DNA from 3 places in the Rhizobium sp. BK456 genome. Region 3 is predicted to be linked to each of the others. Evidence: predicted binding sites of a transcription regulator. Region 3 holds the regulator's gene; each other region holds the start of a gene.
What was found. The regulator LexA, encoded in region 3, represses DNA repair genes until DNA is damaged. The targets are predictions, from matches to a motif close to TGTTCNNNNTGTGTTCNG.
Positions count from the first base shown of each region.

Region 1: FHX03_RS29630 (fibrinogen-binding protein) is a predicted target of LexA. The motif match lies at 3,945-3,962, and genes of this name have one in related genera.
Region 2: FHX03_RS22170 (helicase-related protein) is a predicted target of LexA. The motif match lies at 3,622-3,639, and genes of this name have one in related genera.

Region 1 covers NZ_JACIAO010000013.1:208,610-216,325, forward strand. Annotated here, with positions in the region: gene galE (UDP-glucose 4-epimerase GalE) at 1-446, opposite strand, end outside; gene FHX03_RS29615 (UDP-glucuronic acid decarboxylase family protein) at 448-1,470, opposite strand; gene FHX03_RS29620 (hypothetical protein) at 1,868-2,188, shown strand; gene FHX03_RS29625 (helix-turn-helix transcriptional regulator) at 2,367-3,149, opposite strand; gene FHX03_RS29630 (fibrinogen-binding protein) at 3,974-4,948, shown strand; gene FHX03_RS29635 (hypothetical protein) at 5,089-7,158, shown strand; gene FHX03_RS29640 (type I secretion system permease/ATPase) at 7,184-7,716, shown strand, end outside.
Region 2 covers NZ_JACIAO010000008.1:106,258-113,973, forward strand. Annotated here, with positions in the region: gene FHX03_RS22145 (acetyl-CoA C-acetyltransferase) at 143-1,324, shown strand; gene FHX03_RS22150 (beta-ketoacyl-ACP reductase) at 1,394-2,119, shown strand; gene FHX03_RS22155 (hypothetical protein) at 2,211-2,369, opposite strand; gene FHX03_RS22160 (YMGG-like glycine zipper-containing protein) at 2,564-2,824, opposite strand; gene FHX03_RS22165 (DUF3309 family protein) at 2,852-3,007, opposite strand; gene FHX03_RS22170 (helicase-related protein) at 3,802-7,026, shown strand; gene FHX03_RS22175 (RNA-binding S4 domain-containing protein) at 7,029-7,433, shown strand; gene fdxA (ferredoxin FdxA) at 7,627-7,716, shown strand, end outside.
Region 3 covers NZ_JACIAO010000003.1:277,256-284,971, reverse strand. Annotated here, with positions in the region: gene gltA (citrate synthase) at 1-1,160, opposite strand, end outside; gene FHX03_RS10960 (ComEC/Rec2 family competence protein) at 1,451-3,880, shown strand; gene lexA (transcriptional repressor LexA) at 3,861-4,580, opposite strand; gene FHX03_RS10950 (VOC family protein) at 4,777-5,670, shown strand; gene kdsA (3-deoxy-8-phosphooctulonate synthase) at 5,670-6,515, shown strand; gene eno (phosphopyruvate hydratase) at 6,657-7,716, shown strand, end outside.

The DNA of each region.
Region 1 (7,716 bases), on a different contig from region 3:
AAGATCAGCTTGGTGCGGCCGTATGGATTGACCGGGTGCTGTGGAGTTTCCTCCAGTATCGGCAACGAGGCCGGGACACCGTAGGTGGCGCAGCTGCTCGAAAAGACGATCCGGTCGATATCCTGGTCGAGGCAGGCCTCAAGCAGCGTCAGGCTGCCGACGACGTTGTTGCGGTAATATTTCCTGGGCATTTCGACGGATTCGCCGACATAGGCGTTGGCGCCGCAATGGATGACGCAATCGGGCGAAAACTCTGCAAGGGTCCGGCGCAGCGTGGCGGCATCGGCGAGGTCCGCCCGGATGAGCGGTCCCCAGCGGACACTGTCGGCATGCCCCGTCGAGAGATTGTCGTAGGTGACGGGGACCATACCGGCACGCGACAGCGTTTTGCAGATATGACTGCCTATGAAACCGGCGCCGCCGGTAACCAAAATGTAGCGGGGCATCTCATACGACCTCCGCCTTCTCGGCGCCGGCAAGCAAGCCGTCGAAATAATCGACGGTGCGCGCCAGGCCGGTTTCAAGCCCGATGCAGGGTTGCCAGCCCAGATCGGCCATGGCCCGGGAAATATCCGGCCGCCGCTGGCGCGGGTCATCGGTGACCGCCGGCAGATGAACGATCTGTGAGCGCGAATTGGTGAGGTCGCGAACGATCTCCGCCAGGCGCCGAACGGTGATCTCGGCCGGATTGCCGAGGTTGATCGGGCCGTGGCAGGCGTTGCCGGCGGCCGAGAAACGCAGGAAGCCCTCGACGAGATCGTCGACATAGCAGAAAGAGCGGGTCTGCTCACCGTCGCCATAGATCGTCAGATCTGCATTGCGCAAAGCCTGTACGATGAAATTGGAGACGACGCGGCCGTCATCCAGGCGCATGCGCGGCCCATAGGTGTTGAAGATGCGGCCGACCTTGATGTCGACGCCGTAGGTCCTGTGATAATCGAAAAACAGGGTCTCGGCGCTGCGTTTACCTTCGTCGTAACAGGCCCGCGGTCCGATCGGGTTGACGTTGCCGCAATAGGATTCCTGCTGCGGGCTCTGGTTCGGGTCGCCATAGACTTCCGACGTCGACGACTGAACGACGACCGCACCGGTCTTGCGGGCGCAATCCAGGGTGTTGACGGCGCCAAGCACGTTGGTGAGCAATGTGCCGACAGGATCCCGCTGATAGTCGGGCGGAGAGGCGGGCGAGGCGAAGTTAAAGATGAGGGACGCTTCGATATCGAAGGGTTGGCGAACATCGTGCTCGACGAGCTGAAAACGGGCGTTCGATGCGAGGTGATCGACGTTCACGCGGCGCCCGGTGGAAAAATTATCGAGGCAGATGACTCGGTGGCCGCGCTGTAGAAGCCTTTCGCAGAGATGCGAGCCGAGGAAACCGGCGCCGCCATTCACAAGAGCGGTGCCCAAATCCTTGCGCACCGGCATGTCTGTCACTTCGGAATAGCCTTCGCTGGGAACGAAACTACGCATTACAACTCCTTCCCATGTTTTAGTCTTTTGTTTTAGTTAAGCACTTCATGCCGTCCTTATCCTGTTGGATATTCATTGTACCGACTCTGTACCGACTATCTCAACATGAATAACTTTTGAGTTATTCTTAGAACAACTGAATTACTATTAAAATGATAAGACGATTGCGGATAAGGTCAACTTCAAAAATTCCAAGTATTCGAAATAATTACGCAACTATTCTTTGATGTAACAAATGATTAATCATTTTCTGTCTATTTTACCCTCAGAGCGAGTGTCCAGACCGCGCTCAAGCTTCACTCAATGCAGCTCACCTAGAAGTAACGGGAAGATCGGCCGGGCTGAACCGCACGACCGGCCTTGCATCCGGAAGCGCCATATGCGAGGGGTTTTGGCCATGTTGAAAAAACAAGTTGCAGCGCAGCCGAAAGGCTGGCGTCTATTTCATCTTGCGATGTTTGCCGGGGGAACGACGCTTCTTGCGATCGGGACAGCGGCCTGTACCGTCGTTAACGACGACATAGCCGCCGTAGCGAAAAAGAACGTCGTCGTGGTCGAGGCCCCGCGCGCTGCAAAAACCTATGCCTATCCGGCAAATCGGCCCGAACGCCCGGCTACGCCAACGGTTCGCGTCGCCTATCACGGCTCAGCGCCTTATATCTGCTCTCCCAGCGGCTTCGGACAGAAGTCGCGCTGCTTCGCACGTCCGTCGATCTGACGCAACAATCAGTGCGACGGCCTTGTTCGCGCGTCTGAATGGACGCGTGGCGCGCGAGAGTATTTGCGCCTTTCTTCGGTTCACCAAGATGCTCAGCCTTTTTGTTTTCACGCCATTCCCGGCAATAGCGCGCTTTGCCTGGCAAAATCGCTAGCCAATTTGCCGGACTTGCTCTGGATCAGTTGCGCCACCGGCCGGACATGTCGTCCTCGCCGGCGGGATGCTCGTTGAAGAAACGGGATGCAGCTTCCGTCCGGTTTCGGACGTTCATCTTCTTGTAGATGTTGCGGACGTGAACCTTCACGGTGTTTTCGGAAAGATGCAGCTTGTCGGCGATGATCTTGTTTTGCGTGCCCTTGCATATGAGGTCCAGGATCTGAACCTCGCGCGTGGTCAACGAGGAGATGCTGTCGCGTCTCAGCTTCAGCGCATTGGTGCGCGCCGCATCGACCGATTTTGTCTGATAGAGCGAAGGCTCCAGCGGGGTGTTCTTGTTGGTGAGGCGATTGAGAAGGGCTGACGGAAAATGTTCGCCACCCTTCATCAGCAGATCAACCGCGGCCATAAAGACATCGAGCCGCAGGTTGAGCGGCAGGACGCCATCGATGATCCTTGCCTCCACCAGGCGGCTGACATAGGGTTCGAGCATGTCGATCGCTTCGACGACGAGTCCGACGGAAGTTTCCGGGTGATTTTCGCGAGCAGCCTGCAGCGCTTCATGAAGCTCGGGCGCAGGTATGTGATAGAATAAAACAAGCTTTATATCGTTGGCATCTTTGTCCAGCATCGGCTTTGTGCTCGTTATGCTTGACACCTCACAGTTCGGAAATTTCTTCGCCAGCGCTTCTACCATGCATTCAGAAAACAGGTCCGCCTTGGCGACCACTAGTATAGTATTTCTCGATGACTCCAACTTCCGTCCCTGGTCAGAATTCTCCGTCTCTGAGCCTGTCATGAACATATACGCCTCCCCTAGCGTTACACTTTACTCAAACGTGGAGCGATGGCGGGTATTCAATAGTATGAAATGCCGGCCCCGGATGTCACCGCCTTATTTTTTAGACATTTCTTAATTATGTTAATACGGATTGAGAAGGAAGGAAATGGCCCAAAGTGATTAGTTTTAGCGGGCGAAAAACAACAATATACTAAGCTTTGGTTGTATTTTTACTATGATGCGTACTTCGAGGTTAAATTTGCTCCCAATATAGATCAGAGCTCGATGTAATAGTTCAGTACAGATTGTTATATTTTCGTCCTCAAGCGGATATGGGCCGAACAACCGTCGAATGGCGCCACTCAACCCCGCGGCGAGCGCTGCAAGTCTTACTCTCGTCGCTCGGCAATACCCCACCTGAGACGTCCCATTGCTCCACCGACAGGGGCTAGACGAAGGTGGTCAATCTGCCTTAGCCCGAATTGATATCTATCGGCTCCGCATTTTTTCCAGCAATCTGTGATCGTCGCCAAAGTGGCGGCATGGACGATCCAGGTATCGGCGTGTGTTTTTGGTACGTGGCATCCATTTAGGGCAAATCAACGACAATAAAGCCTGAACACTCCTCATCCTCGTCAGGATGCGGAGCTGGATATGTGCGGCCTTGTACTGAGTACGTACGGTCCCAATACCAACGGTTTGACGAACAAATCGCGATGAAGCTGCAGATGACTGGTATCGAATACATCTGCCGATGTTAACCGCATCGGAGCGAGCGCGAGCAAGATCCCATTTGAGATGAGAGGGATTTCGAAAAGCTGCTCCGGTTTTTTTCTGGAGAGATTTTGATGTCTGACGCCTATAAACACGACCCGAAACCATCGGGCGACGTAACCGAAATCACGAAGGTCGGGGCGCTGGCCGACGGCTTTGCCAACAGCGCTATTAATTCAACTGAAGTCGACGACGGCTCGACAGGTTATGTCGGTGGCGTCGCCAATGGCGACAATCGTGACAATACCGACAACAGCGTCGACGTCGACGTCAAAGCCGAACTCTCCGCCAACAATGGCGACAACCGCGATAACGAATACGACTGGAGCTACAAGTCCGACGACGACACCAGCACCAAGACCACGACGATCACCGAGACCAAAACCGACTACGACTGGAGCTATGACAGCAAGTCGTACAGCGACAACGACACCGACACCAAGACGATTACGGACACCGATACGAAGACCGTGACCGACACCGATATCAAGACCATTACCGATACCGACACCAAGACAGTTTCCGACAGCAACAACACCGCTGACAGCTTCAACAAGACGGACACCGACTTCGCCGTCATCGAGGACGTCAAAGATTTCGACAACCTCGGCGTTGCCGGCCACGACCTCACCTTCAACCTCGGCGACGACTTCTCCTTCACGCTCGACGTCGACAGCATTCTGAATGACTCACTGTCCGGCGCGGGCAACGACAGCGGCTTCAGCGCCGTTCAGGCAAACCATCTGGCCGACCAGGACAGCGCCTGGAACATCAAGATGGAGAACGAAGGCGCCCAGAACCACTTGAACGCCAATGCAGGCACCGCCGATAGCGCGGAAGGCATGGAAATGGACGGCCGGGGCTGGGATCTCAAGGCCGGCGACGACGCCACCGGCTCGAGCGCGGCCGATGCTTCGGCGATCCTTGCCAATTCAGGCTTCCACCTCGAGCTCGTTCAGGGCGCGAACCTGCTCAGCAACACGGTCGACTCCAGCGTCATCGGCGGCAATTCTCATGTCTCCGACGTCGGCGAGGATACCGGCACCTGATACTAACCTCCAGCGACCAAGACGAACTGCACCGGCCGGCGCCGGTGCAGTTCGACTGTTTGAAAACGGTTTGACGACCATGGCTCCCGGCGGGGCCGCTTTAAAAGGCCGATCGTCATTTCGAATGGGAGGGCCGAACCATGCATATCGAGAAGATTTCGGAAATCATTGCGCACTTCATCGGTCTCTTCGAGATGACCACCGAAGAGATGAGGGCGCGCACCAAATTTGCCGAAGGCACAGGAGCCGGCGACGATGGACCGGTTCTGCCGGATCAGGACGCGTTTACCGCGGCCTTCACTTCCAATCTGCAGCTCAAGGACTACGATCCCGAGATCATCTACAAAGGCGGCAGTTACGAGATCGAATTTGGTCCTTCGCGTCATTTGGGCCGCGTCTTCGAAGAGAGCATCGAGAAGCTGGCGGCGATTGCCGCAAGGGACATCCCGTTACCGCATTTCGGCTCGCCCACGGATATCGTGCTGTCGAATGAGCCGGAATTGAATGTCTTTGCCGGGCCTGGTTCGGCGATCAGTCATGTCCTCCAGGTCAACGTGCTTTACGACGACGACTATCTCGACATGACGGACGGCAATCATGCTGCCCGGGACACGAGTTTCGTCACCGAGCGGCTGGCGGAGTTCGGCACCAAGGCCGAAGTCTTCACGCCTTTTTCGGATCTCCACCGAACCGACAGCTATGACGGCGCCCTGAAGATCGCCCAGGATCTGGAAAGCTACATCCATGATGCCCGCGATACCAAGGATGCCGCAAATGTCCAAGACGAGGATAGCGAGAGCAGCGGTGCAACGCCGCCAAGCACCGACGCCACGCATGATTTCATCCGCCTCGATCCCGAGGTCAACGGTCCGGTTTACGTCAACGGCAAGATCGAGGCCGAGATCCCTGTCCTCGATGACTTCCTGCCCGACCGCGGTCTCGCCAAGCTCCCGGAAGAACCCGACGATAGCAATTCATCCGTTGAGCAGACCGACCCAAGCGGCAACAGCCTTGAGGTGACCGCCGGGGCGAACTTCGTCATCAACGTCGCCTCGGTGATCAATACCGCCGTCATCACCTCGGTCACCGCGGTGATGGGCGACTACCACCAGGTTGATGCGGTTTCCCAATCCTTTGTCTATAGCGATAATGACGATATCGCCTCGGCGCTGCGCGCATCCGCGCACTCGGCCGAGGAGGCGGGGACAGTCGCCAAGAATATCGCGGTCTTCCAACAAAGCACCTTCGAGGCATCGAGCCATGCCGAAACCGATGCTGCCGATCCGACGTTCCCGACCAGCTGGCGCGTCAGTGTCATCGACGGCGATGTCTCCTTCGTACAATGGGTCGAGCAGTATCACTTCGTCAGCGACAACGACACGATGACGGTCACCACCTCGGGATCCGAAACCACGGTTCTGACAGGCGGCAACACCTCCATCAACCTCTCCTCCTTTTTCGGGATGGGCATGCAATATGATCTGGTGATCATCGGCGGCAATGTGCTCGACATCAACAGCATCACGCAGATCTCGCTGCTCTACGACAATGACTGGGTGCGGGCGGAAGACGGCGCCGATCCCGGCGCCGACATCGAGACCGGCGACAATCTGATCTGGAATTTCGCCTCTATTCACAATGTCGGCGCAGGCAGCCCCTTCGAGGCAATGCCGGATTATATGATCGAGACCCAGAAAGCCATCGAAGATCGCGATCCCAACATGCCGGAAGGGCTGTCCTTCGATGTGAATTTCCAAGGCTATGCCGGCCTCAACGTGCTCTACATTACCGGTAATCTCTACGACATGACTGTTATAAAGCAGGTCAGCATCCTCGGCGATTCCGATGATGTGACCCAGGCGGCATCGACGCTTCTGAAGAACAATCCCGATGCAACGGTCACGATCGACACCGGCAGCAATGCGGTCGTCAATATCGCCGAGATCATCGATTATGACAGTTTCGGCCAGACGACCTATCTGGTAGGCCAGCTCTACTCGGACGCTATCCTCATTCAGGGCGGGCTTGTAGAGCATGACACGACCCAGCCGCACCAGGCAGACGACAGGCTCGCCAACGAAGTCATCGCCTTTCTCAACGACGATGATCCTGCGGCCGGCGATTCTGCCGATGGCGTAATCAATGCAGGGCATGACCTTTCTTGGTCGTCGGCGCATCCCGCCGACGTCATGCAAGCCGTGGTCGCGTGACCCTGAGGATTGTGAGAGAATCACGATGAACCAGATTTCGAAACAAGTCTTTGCAGCGGGCAGCGCCCTCGATTTGAGGTCAGGCAATATTCCCTCCGCTGCGCCCTCGGAAGCGGCGAGGAACGATCTGTGCATCTCTGCGATCGACGAAGCCGTCGAGAACCTTCGTCGGCTCACCGGTGCCGCCGCTTCGTCTGCGTCTTCCGATCGCAGCAAGGCGCCGGCCGATGTTCCAGCAAGCGACGCTGCCCATATGGCGCGCGCAGCCACGGTGCAGGCACCCCTCCCGCAAAAGACGGTGACGTTGGAATCCTCATTAAAAGCCTGGAATGCAGAACCGGCGGCTCCCGCTGCAGTGATGAGGGGCCCGGCACCAACAAAACCAGTGGAAGAAAAACCGGTTGAAGCAACACTGGCGGAGGCATCCGACCCATCGCCGATCGAGGCGCGGGCGACGCCTGAACTGCCGAAAGAGAAAACCGAGCTCAAATCGAGCCCGACGATGCCTTTCGCTAAGACCATCGAAGGCGACAGCGGTCCGGTCAGCGAGACCGACAG
Region 2 (7,716 bases), on a different contig from region 3:
GCAAACCTTTCACAGAGCAGATGAATTCGGGCTTTCGCGTTCGTGCCGAAAAATGACCCCGGCCGGTCTTCGCGTTTGACTTGCGCTCCAAGCTTTGCCAGTTTCCTCTTATGTAAGTGAGACGAAAACGAGGAGCGTCCCCATGAGCAATTCATCCATCGTCATCGCCAGTGCAGGTCGAACGGCCGTCGGCTCGTTCAACGGCGCTTTCGCAACGGTTCCGGCGCATGAGCTCGGCGCGGCCGTCATCAAGGGTGCGCTCGCGCGCGCCGGCGTCGATGCCGGCGAAGTGGATGAGGTGATCCTCGGTCAGGTGCTCGCTGCAGGCGAGGGCCAGAACCCGGCGCGCCAGGCGGCGATCAAAGCCGGCATTCCGAAGGAGGCGACAGCCTGGGGCGTCAACCAGCTCTGCGGTTCGGGTCTGCGCGCCGTCGCGCTCGGCATGCAGCAGATCGCCACCGGCGACGCCAAGATCATCGTTGCCGGCGGCCAGGAATCCATGTCGATGGCACCGCATGCCATGCACTTGCGCGGCGGCGTCAAGATGGGCGACGCCAAGATGGTCGACACCATGATCAAGGACGGCCTGACCGATGCGTTCCACGGCTACCACATGGGCATCACCGCCGAGAATATCGCGCGTCAGTGGCAGCTTTCGCGTGACGAGCAGGATCAGTTCGCCGTCGCCTCGCAGAACAAGGCGGAGGCGGCGCAGAAGGCCGGCCGCTTTGCCGACGAGATCATCCCCTACATCATTCAGACGCGTAAGGGCGACGTTACGGTCGATGCCGACGAATATATCCGCCATGGCGCCACGCTGGAGGCGATGGGTAAGCTGCGCCCGGCCTTCGACAAGGAGGGCACGGTGACGGCAGCGAATGCTTCCGGCCTCAACGACGGCGCCGCTGCCGCGGTGCTGATGAGCGAAGCGGAGGCGGTCCGTCGCGGTATCCAGCCGCTCGCCCGCATCGTCTCTTGGGCGACCGCCGGCGTCGATCCTTCGATCATGGGCACCGGCCCGATCCCGGCGTCGCGCAAGGCGCTCGAAAAGGCCGGCTGGTCGGTCGGCGATCTCGATCTCGTCGAAGCCAACGAGGCTTTCGCGGCGCAGGCCTGCGCCGTCACCAAGGATCTCGGATGGGATCCTGCGATCGTCAACGTCAACGGCGGGGCGATCGCGATCGGCCATCCGATCGGCGCTTCCGGCGCGCGCGTTCTCAATACGCTGTTGTTCGAAATGAAGCGCCGCGGCGCCAAGAAGGGGCTGGCCACGCTTTGCATCGGTGGCGGCATGGGTGTCGCCATGTGCTTCGAAGCACTTTAAACAGCATACGATCCGTCATTGATTGAAAAATCCCGCCAGAGCGGGGCGAAAACAAAAGGGGAGCGGAACATGAGCAGAGTGGCTGTGGTCACCGGGGGTACGCGCGGCATTGGTGCGGCCATATCCGTGGCGCTGAAAAACGCCGGATACAGGGTTGCCGCCAATTATGCCGGCAACGACGAGAAGGCCAAAGCCTTCCACGACGCCACCGGCGTGCCGGTGTTCAAATGGGATGTTTCGGATTACGCCGCCTGCGGCGAGGGGATCGCCCGGATCGAAAGCGAGATCGGGCCGGTGGAAGTGCTCGTCAACAATGCCGGCATCACCCGCGACGCGATGTTCCACAAGATGACGCCGCAGCAGTGGCACGAGGTGATCAATACCAACCTCACCGGCCTGTTCAACATGACGCATCAGGTCTGGACCGGCATGCGTGACCGCAGCTTCGGCCGCATCGTCAATATTTCGTCGATCAACGGCCAGAAGGGGCAGATGGGTCAGGCGAACTATTCGGCGGCCAAAGCCGGCGATCTCGGCTTCACCAAGGCGCTGGCCCAGGAAGGGGCGGCCAAGAACATCACCGTCAATGCCATCTGCCCCGGTTACATCGGAACCGAGATGGTGCTCGCCGTGCCGGAGAAGGTGCTGAACGAACGTATCATTCCGCAGATTCCCGTCGGGCGTCTCGGCGAGCCTGAGGAAATTGCGCGCTGCGTTACCTTCCTCGCCTCCGACGATGCCGGCTTCATCACCGGCTCGACGCTGACCGCCAATGGCGGGCAGTTCTTCGTCTAACCGGCCCCGGAAATCGGAATCGACTTGAAAGCGATAGCGCGTCTTGCCGGACGCGCTATCGCTCTTTGTATGGATGCCCGCCGTGCGGACATCAGGAACGGCCGCCGGTGTTTTGGTGACGCCGTGGCGGAATCTTGACCGGCACGCGCTGCGGCGAGCGATCCTGGCCGCGAAGAGCTGAAATCGCGCTTGTGAGGAAAGCCAAGGCGATGAGAATGGCGACAGCGGAATTCAGGAAAATCTGACCCATGGAAGCGTTCCTTTCAGATGCGCCGGGCGGATTCGCCTGCCCACTGCGCTCATGAAGGAAATGTGCGCCTGCCTGATGGAGGTCGGTAGGTTTGGCTTTGGCGACCGATCGTCAACGCCGCGTTGACGGAGGCGGCCATCAAAGAAAAACGGGCGCCGAAGCGCCCGTTGGGAAGTCCGATATGCTTTTGCCGATCAGTAGCGGCAACGGGCCTCGTAGCGGCGGCCGTAGCGGTCGCGATAGACGCAGTAGCCGCGGCGTTCGACCGACTGGCCGATGAGAGCGCCGGTCAGACCGCCGGCAACGGCGCCGACGGCGGCACCACCCCAGCTGTTGGTCACGGCACCGCCGATGACCGCGCCGGTGCCGGCGCCGATCGCCGTTCCCTGCTCGGTCGCTGTGCAGGATGCCAGGGCGCCGACGAGCGCACCAATAAGAACAATCTTCTTCATCATGTCGTAACTCCCCAGGTTTGTTGGCCTTTAGATGCGGCCCATGAGTACAAGGATAATGATAATCACGAGAACTAGCCCCAAACCGCCAGAAGGTCCATAGCCCCAGCCACGGCTATAACCCCAATTCGGCAAGGCTCCGATCAAGAGCAGAATGAGGATAACAAGAAGTATTGTGCCAAGCATGGTGTGTTTCCTTCATTTCATCCGCAATTTGAATGGACCAGAAACACGCATTGGCGATTTTTGTTCCCGGTTAAGCCAGGAAATGTGACGCGCTCGGACCCCCGCCCTATCGAAAACCTGCCAGCATGGTTAAAAAGGCGTTTAAATACAACATGTTGCGGTGAACAAAGCGAGAAGGTCCCGATGTCGCCGATTCGTCAGCGATTCGTTCCGTATTTGATCGGCGCGCCGCCGGCGACCATCGCGGCTTAACGGGATATGAATCCGGCTTCCGAAAGATTAATGCCGATGGACAAGGCGGAACGGGGACGCCGATCGGCGATACGCATATAGCGCATGGACCGAGTTTCGCCACCAGATGTGGCCGTGAACGAAAGGCGAAAACGATGCGGTCAGCGATTCGTCGCCGATTCGTTCCGGCTTTGGTCGAGAGGTTAATTTCAGGCGCAATTTTTGATTGTTCGCCACTGGCCGGATTCGCCGATTGCGGCGACGAAAATGCCAAGCGGAGGGAGTCAGACGATTCAGCATCTAGTGGGAAAAAGTGATTCAAAATCAATACTTAGCCGTGAACAAAAGCTGAATCATCGGGAGTCAGCGATTCGTCGCTGATTCGTTCTCACGCTGTTCCGAATCGCAAATACCGGCGGTCCGCGTGACTCGCGTAGGTCGTAATCCCGGCAGCATTTTAAAATCTGCCCTTGCGTTTGCGGCGGCGGCTGTCCATGTGTTCTCTGGCTTCCGTCGCGGAAGCACTGTTTTCCTGGGGGCTGCCCGCCTCATTTGCATGGACCATGACTCTGACTTCGCAGCCGATGATTCTGAGCGGGCGCGGTGTGACCGCGGTGCTTGGGCCGACCAATACCGGTAAGACCCATTATGCCATCGAGCGCATGGTCGCTCACGGGACCGGCGTGATCGGCCTGCCGCTCAGGCTGCTGGCGCGTGAGGTCTATACGCGGGTGGTTGAGAAGGTCGGCGCGCAGAATGTGGCGCTGGTCACCGGCGAGGAAAAGATTTCGCCGCCCAATGCGCGCTTTTCGGTCTGCACCGTCGAGGCGATGCCGCGTGAGACCAAGGCCGCCTTCGTCGCAATCGACGAGGTGCAGCTCGCCGGCGATCTCGAGCGCGGCCATATCTTCACCGACCGCATCCTGCATCTTCGCGGCCGCGAGGAAACGCTGCTGCTCGGCGCGGCAACGATGCAGCCGATCCTGCAGCAGCTCCTGCCCGGCATCACGATCGTCGAGCGGCCGCGGCTTTCGCATCTTTTCTATGCCGGGCAGAAGAAGATCACCCGGCTGCCGCAGCGCTCGGCCATCGTCGCCTTCTCGGCCGACGAGGTCTATGCGATCGCCGAACTCATCCGCCGGCAGCGCGGCGGCGCGGCTGTCGTGCTCGGCGCGCTCAGCCCGCGCACCCGCAATGCGCAGGTGGCGCTTTATCAGGCGGGCGATGTCGAATATCTGGTGGCGACCGATGCGATCGGCATGGGCCTCAACCTCGATGTCGATCACGTCGCCTTCGCCCAGGACCGGAAGTTCGACGGCTACCAGTTTCGCAATCTCAATCCGGGCGAACTCGGCCAGATCGCCGGACGCGCCGGGCGGCACGTTCGCGACGGTACCTTCGGCGTCACCGGACAGGTTTCGCCCCTGGACGAGGAGCTGGTACAGCGCATCGAAGGGCATGAATTCGACAATGTCAAGGTTTTGCAGTGGCGCACCACCGAGATGGACTTCTCCTCGATCCAAGCGCTGCGCGCCAGCCTCGAGGCGGGACCGCGCGTAGCGGGGTTGACGCGGGCGCTGCCTGCGGTCGACCAGCAGGCGCTGGAACAGCTTTCACGTTATCCCGAGGTGATCAACCTTGCCGACAGGCCGGCCCGGGTCGAAAAACTCTGGGAGGCTTGCGCGCTTCCCGACTATCGGCGTATCACCCCGGCACAACATGCCGATCTTATCTCGACCCTCTTTTCCGATCTCGTGCGCTATGGCACGGTGAACGAGCAGTTTCTCGCGGAACAGGTTCATCGTTCCGATCGGACAGATGGGGAAATTGACACGCTTTCGGCGCGAATCGCGCAGATAAGAACCTGGACCTATGTTTCGAATCGGCCTGGTTGGCTTGCCGATCCGACACACTGGCAGGAAAAGACGCGGGAAATCGAAGATCGATTGTCCGACGCGTTACATGAAAGGTTGACGAAACGCTTTGTTGATCGCAGGACATCTGTGCTCATGAAGCGCCTGAGAGAGAATGCGATGCTGGAAGCTGAAATCAGTGTGAATGGCGATGTCTTCGTTGAAGGACATCATGTAGGGCAATTGAGCGGATTCCGCTTCACGCCGGTGGCGGGAACGGACGGACCGGATGCCAAGGCGGTTCAGGCTGCGTCGCAGAAAGCGCTCGCGCTCGAATTCGAGGCCCGTGCGGCTCGAATCCATGCCGCTGGCAACAGTGACCTGGCGATCGGTTCGGATGGCCTGATCCGTTGGATCGGCGACCCGGTGGCGCGGCTTTCGGGCAGCGATCACATCATGCGTCCGCGGGTGCTTCTGCTGGCCGACGAGCAGTTGACGGGCAATGCCCGCGATCATGTCGCCGCCCGTGTCGAACGCTTCGTCAATCATCATATCAGCACGGTGCTGAAGCCGCTCGATGATCTGTCGCGCGCCGAGGACCTGCAGGGTCTGGCAAAGGGGCTCGCGTTCCAGCTCGTCGAAAACCTCGGCGTGCTGTTCCGCCGTGACGTGACCGAGGAGGTCAAGTCGCTCGATCAGGAGGCCCGCGCCTCGATGCGCCGCTACGGCGTGCGTTTCGGCGCTTACCATATTTTCGTTCCGGCACTTCTGAAGCCGGCGCCGGCCGAGCTCATCACGCTGCTCTGGGCGCTGAAGAACGACGGTTTGGACAAGCCGGGCTACGGCGATCTCATTCCGGTGCTTGCCGCCGGCCGCACCTCGGTCGTCACCGACCCAAGTTTCGAGCGGATGTTCTATAAGCTCGCCGGCTTCCGCTTCCTCGGCAAGCGTGCCGTGCGCATCGACATCCTCGAGCGGCTTGCCGATATCATCCGGCCGCTGCTGCAGTGGAAGCCCGGTCAGAGCAACCGGCCGGAGGGCGCCTATGACGGCCGCCGCTTCACGACGACGACGGCGATGCTGTCGATCCTCGGGGCGACGCTCGAGGACATGGAAGAAATCCTCAAGGGTCTCGGCTATCGCGCCGATGCGGTGAAGGCGGAAGAGGCATCGGCACATCTTGCGACGCAGGATGCGGCCTCAGTGCCGGCAACGGCCGCGGAAACGCCTGCCGACGATACAGCTGAAAAGGCCGATCACGACGATGCCGACGGCGCGACGGAAGAAACTGCCGCCGAGCCATCTGTGGCCGAGGCAGCTTCTGCTGATGTCGACACGCCGGTGGCGGAAACGGTGAAAACCGCGGCTCCTGATGAAGCGGTCGAGACATCTGCTCCTGATGAAGCTTCCGCGCCTGAGGAAGCGGTGTCCGCTTCCGAGGAAACCGGCGAGCCGGTGGAACCGAAGCCGGTTCTTCTGTGGCGTCTCGGCGGCCGCAACGACAATCAGCGCCAGGCGCGCGGCGGGCATGGCGAACGCCGTGGCGGCCAGGGCCAGGAGCGGGGCCAGAACCAGGAACGCGGCGACCGCAATCGCCGGCCGGGTGGTGGTGAAGGCGGCGATGGCAATCGCGGCGGCGAAGGCCGCGACAATAATCGTCACAACCGCGGCAAGGACGGCGGCAACCGCGATGGCGGCCGGCCGCAGCAGCCTAGAGGCGACCGCAACAACCAGCCACGGGGCGACCAGCCACGCGGTGACCGGCAGGACCGCAAGGATCGCGGCGAGCGAAATGACCGCAACGATCGCAACAACAACCGCGGCGGTTCGCAGCCGCTGCGCTTCGAAGCCAAGCCGCCGCGCAAGGAGAAGCCGATCGATCCGGATTCGCCTTTCGCCAAGCTCGCGGCTCTCAAGGAGCAGATGAAGAAGTAATCATGAGCGGGGAGACACAGCCGACAAGCGGTTCGCGCCAGCGCATCGACAAGTGGCTGTTCTTCGCGCGTATGGTGAAGTCGCGCTCGCTGGCGCAGAGCCATATCCAGTCGGGCCATGTGCGTATCAACGGCGAGCGCTGCAATCATCCGAGCCAGATGGTCAAGCCGGGCGACCGTATCGAGCTGACGCTGGAGCGGCGCGACGTCGTTCTCGTCATGCGACTCGCCGGCGAGCGGCGGGGGCCTTACGAGGAGGCCCGCCTGCTCTACGAGGACCTGTCGCCGCCGCCGGATGAGGCAAAACGCCTCAGCCCCTACGAGCAGGCGATCCGGGCGACCGGCACCGGCCGGCCGACCAAAAAGGAACGACGCGCAATCGACAGGCTGATGTCGGACGAGGATTAGAAAACTCTGCCCGCGGTGGCGGCTTTTGCAGATCGTTTATCCTTGAAATCCGGCGTTAAAGCCGATACGTCACTGACAACCTGCCGGAAGCGTGCTTGCCTCCCAAGCCTGCCCACGCTTTTCCTCCGGCACGGGGATAGGCGCGACGTTCCAGGTTGCCCGGCCCCATCAGCATGGAATCCTGGAGTTCTTCATGACCTACGTCGTGACCGACAATTGCATCAAGTGCAAATACACCGATTGCGTGGAAGTCTGCCCCGTCGACTGCTTCTACGAGGGCGAG
Region 3 (7,716 bases):
AGCGCGAAGAGCACGGTGAACATGGTCGTGGGGAAGCCCAGCGCCTTCAGCGTGATGCCGGAATAGAAGTCGATGTTCGGATAGAGCTTCTTTTCGATGAAATATTCGTCGGTGAGCGCGATGCGCTCCAGCTCCATCGCCACCTCGAGCAACGGATCATCCTTGATGCCGAGTTCGCCGAGCACTTCATGCGTCGTCTTCTGCATGATCTTGGCACGCGGATCGTAGTTCTTGTAGACGCGGTGACCGAAGCCCATCAGGCGGAACGGATCGTTCTTGTCCTTGGCGCGGGCAATATATTCCGGAATGTGGTCGACCGAGCCGATCTCATTCAGCATGTTGAGCGCTGCTTCGTTGGCGCCGCCATGGGCCGGGCCCCAGAGGCAGGCGATGCCGGCCGCGATGCAGGCGAACGGGTTGGCGCCCGACGAGCCGGCGAGACGGACGGTCGAGGTCGAGGCGTTCTGTTCATGATCAGCATGCAGGATGAAGATGCGGTCCATGGCGCGGGCGAGCACCGGGTTAACCACGTATTCTTCGCAAGGCACAGCAAAGCACATGCGCAGGAAGTTAGAGGCGTAGTCGAGATCGTTCTTCGGATAAACGAAAGGCTGGCCGATATGGTACTTGTAGGCCATCGCGGCAAGCGTCGGCATCTTGGCGATCATACGCAGGCTGGCGACCATGCGCTGGTGCGGATCGGTGATGTCGGTGGAGTCGTGATAGAAAGCCGACAGGGCGCCGACGCAGCCGCACATGACGGCCATCGGATGCGCATCGCGGCGGAAGCCGGTGAAGAAGCGGCTCATCTGCTCGTGCACCATGGTGTGGTGCGTGACGCGATAATCGAAATCCTTCTTCTGCGCGGTGGTCGGCAGTTCACCGTAGAGAAGCAGGTAGCACACTTCGAGGAAGTCGCCATGCTCGGCCAGCTGCTCGATCGGATAGCCGCGGTGCAGCAGCACACCTTCGTCGCCGTCGATGTAGGTGATCTTGGATTCACAAGATGCGGTCGAGGTAAAACCCGGATCGTAAGTGAAGGAAGCGGTGTTCTTATAGAGAGCACCGATATCGATGACGCTCGGGCCGATCGTGCCGTTCTTGACGGCTAGGTCGACAGATTTGTCACCGATTTTTATTGTAGCGCTTTGATCCGTCATACTGATCCTCCGAAATGGCGGTGGCGCCATAAAAGCGCCATAGGGGTTAAGCGTCCTCACCGATAGCTATATGATCGCGAAGCTAATGCCAAGTTACCGTGACGGCATTTTGTGCATTGCGGCATCACCTTTTAGGCACTGCAGCGATGAGCTGCGCGCATACCGGAAGCCAATGATTCGACTGCTCTTTTGGCGGTGGCGATTTTCGCTCATATTTCAATCGATTATTCTTGCTCGTTTTGATTGAAGGTTGCATTCTGCCCGCAGGCGCGGGTGATCTTGGGCGGGGCATGGAGGAATTGACGACAGTCGAATTGCGGCCGGAAGCGGGCGCCGGCCTGGCCGATTCCCCAGGTTTTGCCGCGCCCGCGGTGGTGAAACGGTCGGCAAGGACCCAGTCCGCGATGCCGTTGCGCCACCGGCTGCCGGCCGCGGCCTCGCAATCGCTGCGTGCCGGAATCCGCATGCTGGGCGAGGAGGCCGACCATGGCCGACTGCTGCTGTTCTCGCCGGTCTTCCTCGGCGCCGGGGCGGCCTTCTGGTTTCTCGCGCCATGGGATTTTCCCCTCGTCGCGTCGCTTCTCTGCCTAGCGATGCCGGCGGTCGTGGTTCTCGTCGCCGGCCCCAGCCGGCCGGTGCTGCAGGCCAGCTTCCTGGCGTTGGCGCTTTTCGCCTGCGGCATGCTCTCAGCACAATTCGAGAGCTGGAGGGCTTCGACCGTGATCCTCGATTCATCCGTGACGACGACGGTGACCGGCCGTGTCGAACGGCGGGAAGGCGATGGACGTGGGCGTTGGCGCTACATCCTTGCCGTCACCGGCACGGAGGCGCCGGAGCTGAAGCGGCGGCCGGGGCGCATCACCGCGATCGTCCGCGGCGCCGATACGCCTTTCGAGATCGGTGACATCATCACCGGCAGGGCGCGGCTGACGCCTCCGGCAGGCCCAGCGCTGCCTGAACTCAACGATTTCTCCTTCAGTGCCTATTTCGACGGCATCGGTGCCAACGGCTTCTTCTATGGCGCTCCGGAGAGGGATTTGGGGGCGGGCCCGCAGGGTGCAATGTCGACGTCGGAAGCAATGCTCGAATGGCTTTACCGGCTGCGCAGCGGTATCGGCGATCGCATTCGATCGATCCTGCCCGGCGATACGGGCGCTTTTGCCGCTGCTCTGGTGACCGACGAGCGGCGCGCCATCTCGAATGCGACGACGGAGGCGCTGCGCCAGTCCGGCCTTGCTCATATCGTCGCGATCTCGGGCCTCAACATGGCGTTGTCGGCCGGCATCTTCTTCGTCGGCTTCCGGATGCTGCTCAGCCTCTTTCCAGGTGCTGCCCAGGCCTATCCGACCAAGAAGATCGCCGCAGCAGGCGCGCTCATCGCCGTCACCGCTTACTACCTGATCTCCGGCTTCGGGGTCTCGGCTGAACGCGCCTTTATCATGATGGCCATCATGCTGATTGCCGTCTTCTTCGATCGGCCGTCGATCAGCCTGCGCAATGTCGTGCTCTCGGCCCTCGTCATCATCGCCATTTCGCCCTCCGAAGTCCTGGGCCCGAGCTTCCAGATGTCCTTTGCCGCGACATTGGCGCTGGTATCGGGTTATCAGTTGTGGAAGGAGCGGCGCATTCGCGAAAACGCTTTGCTGAGGCTGCCGGTCTTCCGGCCGCTCGTTGCGGTCGCCGGTTTCTTCGGCGGCGTCTTCCTGACTTCGCTGATCGGCGGTTTTTCCACGGCGCTGTTTTCGATCGAACATTTTCATCGCCTGACCGCTTACGGCCTGCCGGCAAACCTCGCGACGATGCCGATCATCTCCTTCATCGTGATGCCGGCCGGGCTGCTGGCGATGTTGCTCATGCCGTTCGGTCTGGACGCTCCGCTCTGGAAGGTGGTCGGCTTCGGCCTTGATCTGGTGATCGCGGTCGCCAAGACAGTGTCCGGCTGGGGCGGCGATATCGGCGTCGGCCGCTTGCCCGCCTGGTATTTCGCCATCGCCGTGGCAGGCTTCCTGCTGCTGACGCTGCTCCGCACCCGGCTGCGCCATGCCGGCTCAGCAATCCTCGCCGTTTCGACCTTCATTCTGTTGATTCTGCCGGTTTCCCGGCCGCCGGATCTGGTGATTTCGGAGGATGGCGGTCTGGTCGCGCTCGTCGAGACCGCGGCAATGGCTTCCAATCGTGAAAACCCGCCGGATTTCATCTTCGACCAGTGGCAAAGAGCGCTGGTCCTGCCGACGCATCACCCGCCGAAGATGCTGGGTGGCCCCGCTATCCCGCCGGAGGGGGAAGACCGACGCGTCAGGCTTTCCCGCGAGCAACAGAATGAAGCAAGGACAGCGATGCGGGGGGCCGCCGCGGGCGGTGAAACAAACCGCTTCTCCTGCGTCAAAAAGGCCTGGTGCATATCAAGGCTTGGCAATGGCCGTGTGGTAAGCATCATCGACAATGCCGCTTATCTCGGCCCGGCCTGCGATGCAGCCGATATCGTCGTGACGCCGGTCCGCCTGCGTTTCAACAGCTGCCGCTCAGGCGCGACGCTCTTCACCGGTGAGACGCTGCGCAAGACCGGTTCCCTCGAGCTGCGCTTCGCAGATACCGGCCTGGAGGTCGCAACCGCATTCGAAACGCTGTCGCGGCCATGGATGCGCCAGCGCGCCTATGACTGGCGCAGCAACAGTTTTACCGAATCCGGCCTGTCCAGTGTCAGTGATAGCGGCGAATGAGGCCGACGAGCTTGCCCTGCACCTTGACGCGGTCGGGCCCAAAGATCCGGGTCTCGTAAGCCGGGTTGGCCGCCTCAAGCGCGATCGAGGCGCCCTTGCGGCGGAAGCGCTTCAGCGTCGCTTCCTCGTCATCGACGAGGGCAACGACGATGTCGCCGGGGCTTGCGGTGCTGCCGTTGCGGATGATCACCGTGTCGCCGTCGAAGATGCCGGCGTCGATCATCGAATCGCCCTTCACCTCCAGCGCATAATGTTCACCGGAGCCGAGCATGTCGGCGGGAACGACGATGTCGTGGGTATTGTTCTGGATTGCCGATATCGGAACACCGGCAGCGATTCGGCCCATGACCGGCACCGAGACCGAGTTGCCGTTGTCGGCGACGGGTTTTACAGGCGCGGGGGCGGCGACCGGCTGGGGCTTGCCGAGGCTGCCCTCGATGACGCTCGGCGAAAAGCCGCGCCGGGGCTGGATGCTGGGACTATAGGCTTCGGGAAGCTTGATGACCTCGAGCGCCCTGGCGCGGTTCGGTAGGCGGCGAATGAAACCGCGTTCTTCGAGCGCTGTAATCAGGCGATGAATGCCGGATTTGGAGGCCAGATCCAGGGCATCCTTCATCTCGTCGAAAGATGGCGGAACGCCGGATTCCTTCATGCGCTCATGAATGAAAAGGAGAAGCTCCTGTTGTTTGCGCGTGAGCATCGGCGTGTGACCCCTGATTGAAACAAATCCAGAACAGACACTATATGTTCCATATGTGTTCTGCAAGTAGCTAAATTTCCGTAAAACTTGCCGCCAACTCTTTGAGATTTTTATTTTCATTCGCCGGATTGGCACACATGTCTTGCATTGGGGGTGGTGCTGTCGCACATCTCTTATCGTTTGAGGGAGGGATATGATGAACGAGCGTTCCGCCAAACCGCACCCGCTGGATCATGTCGTGCTGCCCGTCGTCAATATCGATCTGGCCCGCGAGCGGCTCGGCAAGCTCGGCTTCACGGTTGCCGCCGATGCCCGCCATCCCTTCGGAACGGAGAATGCCTGTGTCTTCTTCGCCGACAAGACCTATCTGGAGCCGCTCGGTATCGCCAGCGTCGAGGAGAGCGAGGCCTCGGCGCGGCAAGGGAATGTCTTCACCGCCCGCAACCGGGCCTTCCGCTTCCGTTGCGGCGATGAGGGGCTTTCGGCGGTGGTTTTCGGCACCGAGGATGCCGGCCACGATCATCGGCACTTCGCTGCCGGCGGATCGAGCGCCGGCGAGATGCTGGAGTTCAGCCGGCCAATGAAGATGCCGGACGGTTCCGAAAGCGTCGGCAGCTTCAAACTGGCCTTTGCAGCGGATCTGCTTGCGCCGGACTTCTTTCTCTTTACCTGCCAGCGCATCAATCCATTGCCCGCCGACCGCGGCGCGCTGGAGACACATGCCAATGGCGTGACCGGCATCGCCGAGATCGCGCTGTGCGCGCCTGATGCCGCCGCCTACGCCGGTTTCGTCAGCCTTGCCATGGCGCAGTCGGCGGTCGAGAAAACCGGTTTCGGCGTCAATATCGCGGCGCCGAATGCGAAAATCAGCCTGATGACGCCGGAGGGGCTGGAGGCCTATTTCGAGGTTGCCGTCTTATCCGCCGACCGCGGCCTGCGCGGCCGGGCCATCCTCTTCACCGTCGCCGATCTTGCCGTGACAGAAGCGCATTTGGCTGCTAACGGAGTGACCTACACGCGCAAGAACAATCGCATTCTGGTGAAGCCGGCGCCCGGGCAGGGCACGCTTTTCGCCTTCGAGGAAAGATGATGAGCACTGATACGAATTCGGAAGTCAGGATCGGCGAGGGCGCAGGCCAGGTCACCTTTTCCAATACCGGCCGCCTGTCGCTGATTGCCGGCCCCTGCCAGATGGAGAGCCGCGACCACGCTTTCATGGTTGCCGGCACGCTCAAGGAGCTCTGCGCCAAGCTCGGCATCGGCCTCGTCTACAAGAGCTCCTTCGACAAGGCGAACCGCACCTCGCTGTCGGCCGAGCGCGGCATCGGGCTTGAAAAAGGCATGCAGGTCTTCGCCGATCTCAAGAAGGAATTCGGCTTTCCGGTTCTCACCGACGTTCATACCGCCGAGCAATGCGCCGAAGTGGCAAGGGTGGTCGATGTCCTGCAGATCCCGGCCTTCCTCTGCCGTCAGACCGACCTTCTGATCGCCGCCGCCGAGACCGGCCGTGCCGTCAATGTCAAGAAGGGCCAGTTCCTCGCCCCCTGGGACATGAAGAACGTCCTGAAGAAGCTCAACGCCAGCGGCAATCCTAACGTGCTGCTCTGCGAACGCGGCGCCTCCTTCGGCTACAACACGCTGGTTTCCGACATGCGCTCGCTGCCTATCATGGCGTCGATGGGCGCGCCCGTTATCTTCGATGCGACCCATTCCGTGGCGCAGCCGGGCGGGCAGGGCGATTCCTCCGGCGGTCAGCGGGAATTCGTGGAAACGCTGGCGCGCGCAGCGGTGGCGACCGGCATTGCCGGCGTCTTCGTCGAAACCCACCAGGACCCCGACAACGCACCGTCCGACGGCCCGAACATGGTCTATTTGAAGGACATGCCGCGGCTTCTGGAAAAGCTGCTGGCCTTTGACGCTGTCGCCAAGGGCTGACAGTCAAAAGCCTGACATGTTCGTGCTATAGCGACGATCGGACATGCAGGTCGAGGGTGCCGCAATGTGCCATTGTAATTTGCACGCCTTCGATTATGACAGGCTTCGAACGATTGATCACCCACCGAGCAGGAAGAACCCATGACTGCAATCACCGATATCATCGCCCGCGAAATTCTCGATAGCCGTGGCAACCCCACCGTCGAAGTCGATGTCTATCTCGAAGACGGCAGCATGGGCCGCGCGGCCGTTCCCTCGGGCGCTTCGACCGGCGCCCATGAGGCGGTCGAGCTGCGCGACGGCGGCAAGCGCTACCTCGGCAAGGGCGTGCAGAAAGCGGTCGATGCGGCCAATACCGAGATCTTCGACGCGATCGGCGGCATCGATGCCGAAAACCAGATCCAGATCGACAACATCATGATCGAGCTCGACGGCACGCCGAACAAGTCGCGCCTCGGCGCCAACGCTATCCTCGGTGTGTCGCTGGCCGTCGCTAAGGCTGCTGCCCAAGCCTCCGGCCTGCCGCTCTATCGCTACGTCGGCGGCGCTTCCGCGAGCCTGCTTCCGGTGCCGATGATGAACATCATCAACGGCGGCGCCCATGCCGACAATCCGATCGATTTCCAGGAATTCATGATCCTGCCGGTCGGCGCCGATACGATCGCCGAAGCCGTGCGTATGGGTTCGGAAGTCTTCCACACGCTCCGCAAGGAACTGGCCGCCCAGGGCCACAACACCAATGTCGGCGATGAAGGCGGTTTCGCACCGGGCCTGAAGAGCGCTTCGGAAGCCCTCGATTTCATCGTCAAGTCGGTCGAGAAAGCCGGCTACAGGCCGGGTGAGGACATCTACCTCGGTCTCGATTGCGCCTCGACGGAGTTCTTCAAGGACGGCAAATACGTCCTCGAAGGTGAAGGCCGCACGCTCGAATCGGGCGCCATGGCCGAATATCTGGCCGAACTTGCCGCCAAGTACCCGATCATCTCGATCGAGGACGGCATGGCTGAAGACGACTGGGACGGCTGGAAGACGCTGACCGACCTCACAGGCAAGAAGACCCAGCTCGTCGGCGACGATCTCTTCGTCACCAACTCCGCCCGTCTTCGCGACGGCATCCGCATGGGTGTCGCCAACTCGATCCTCGTCAAGGTCAACCAGATCGGTTCGCTGACGGAAACGCTCGACGCCGTCAACACGGCGC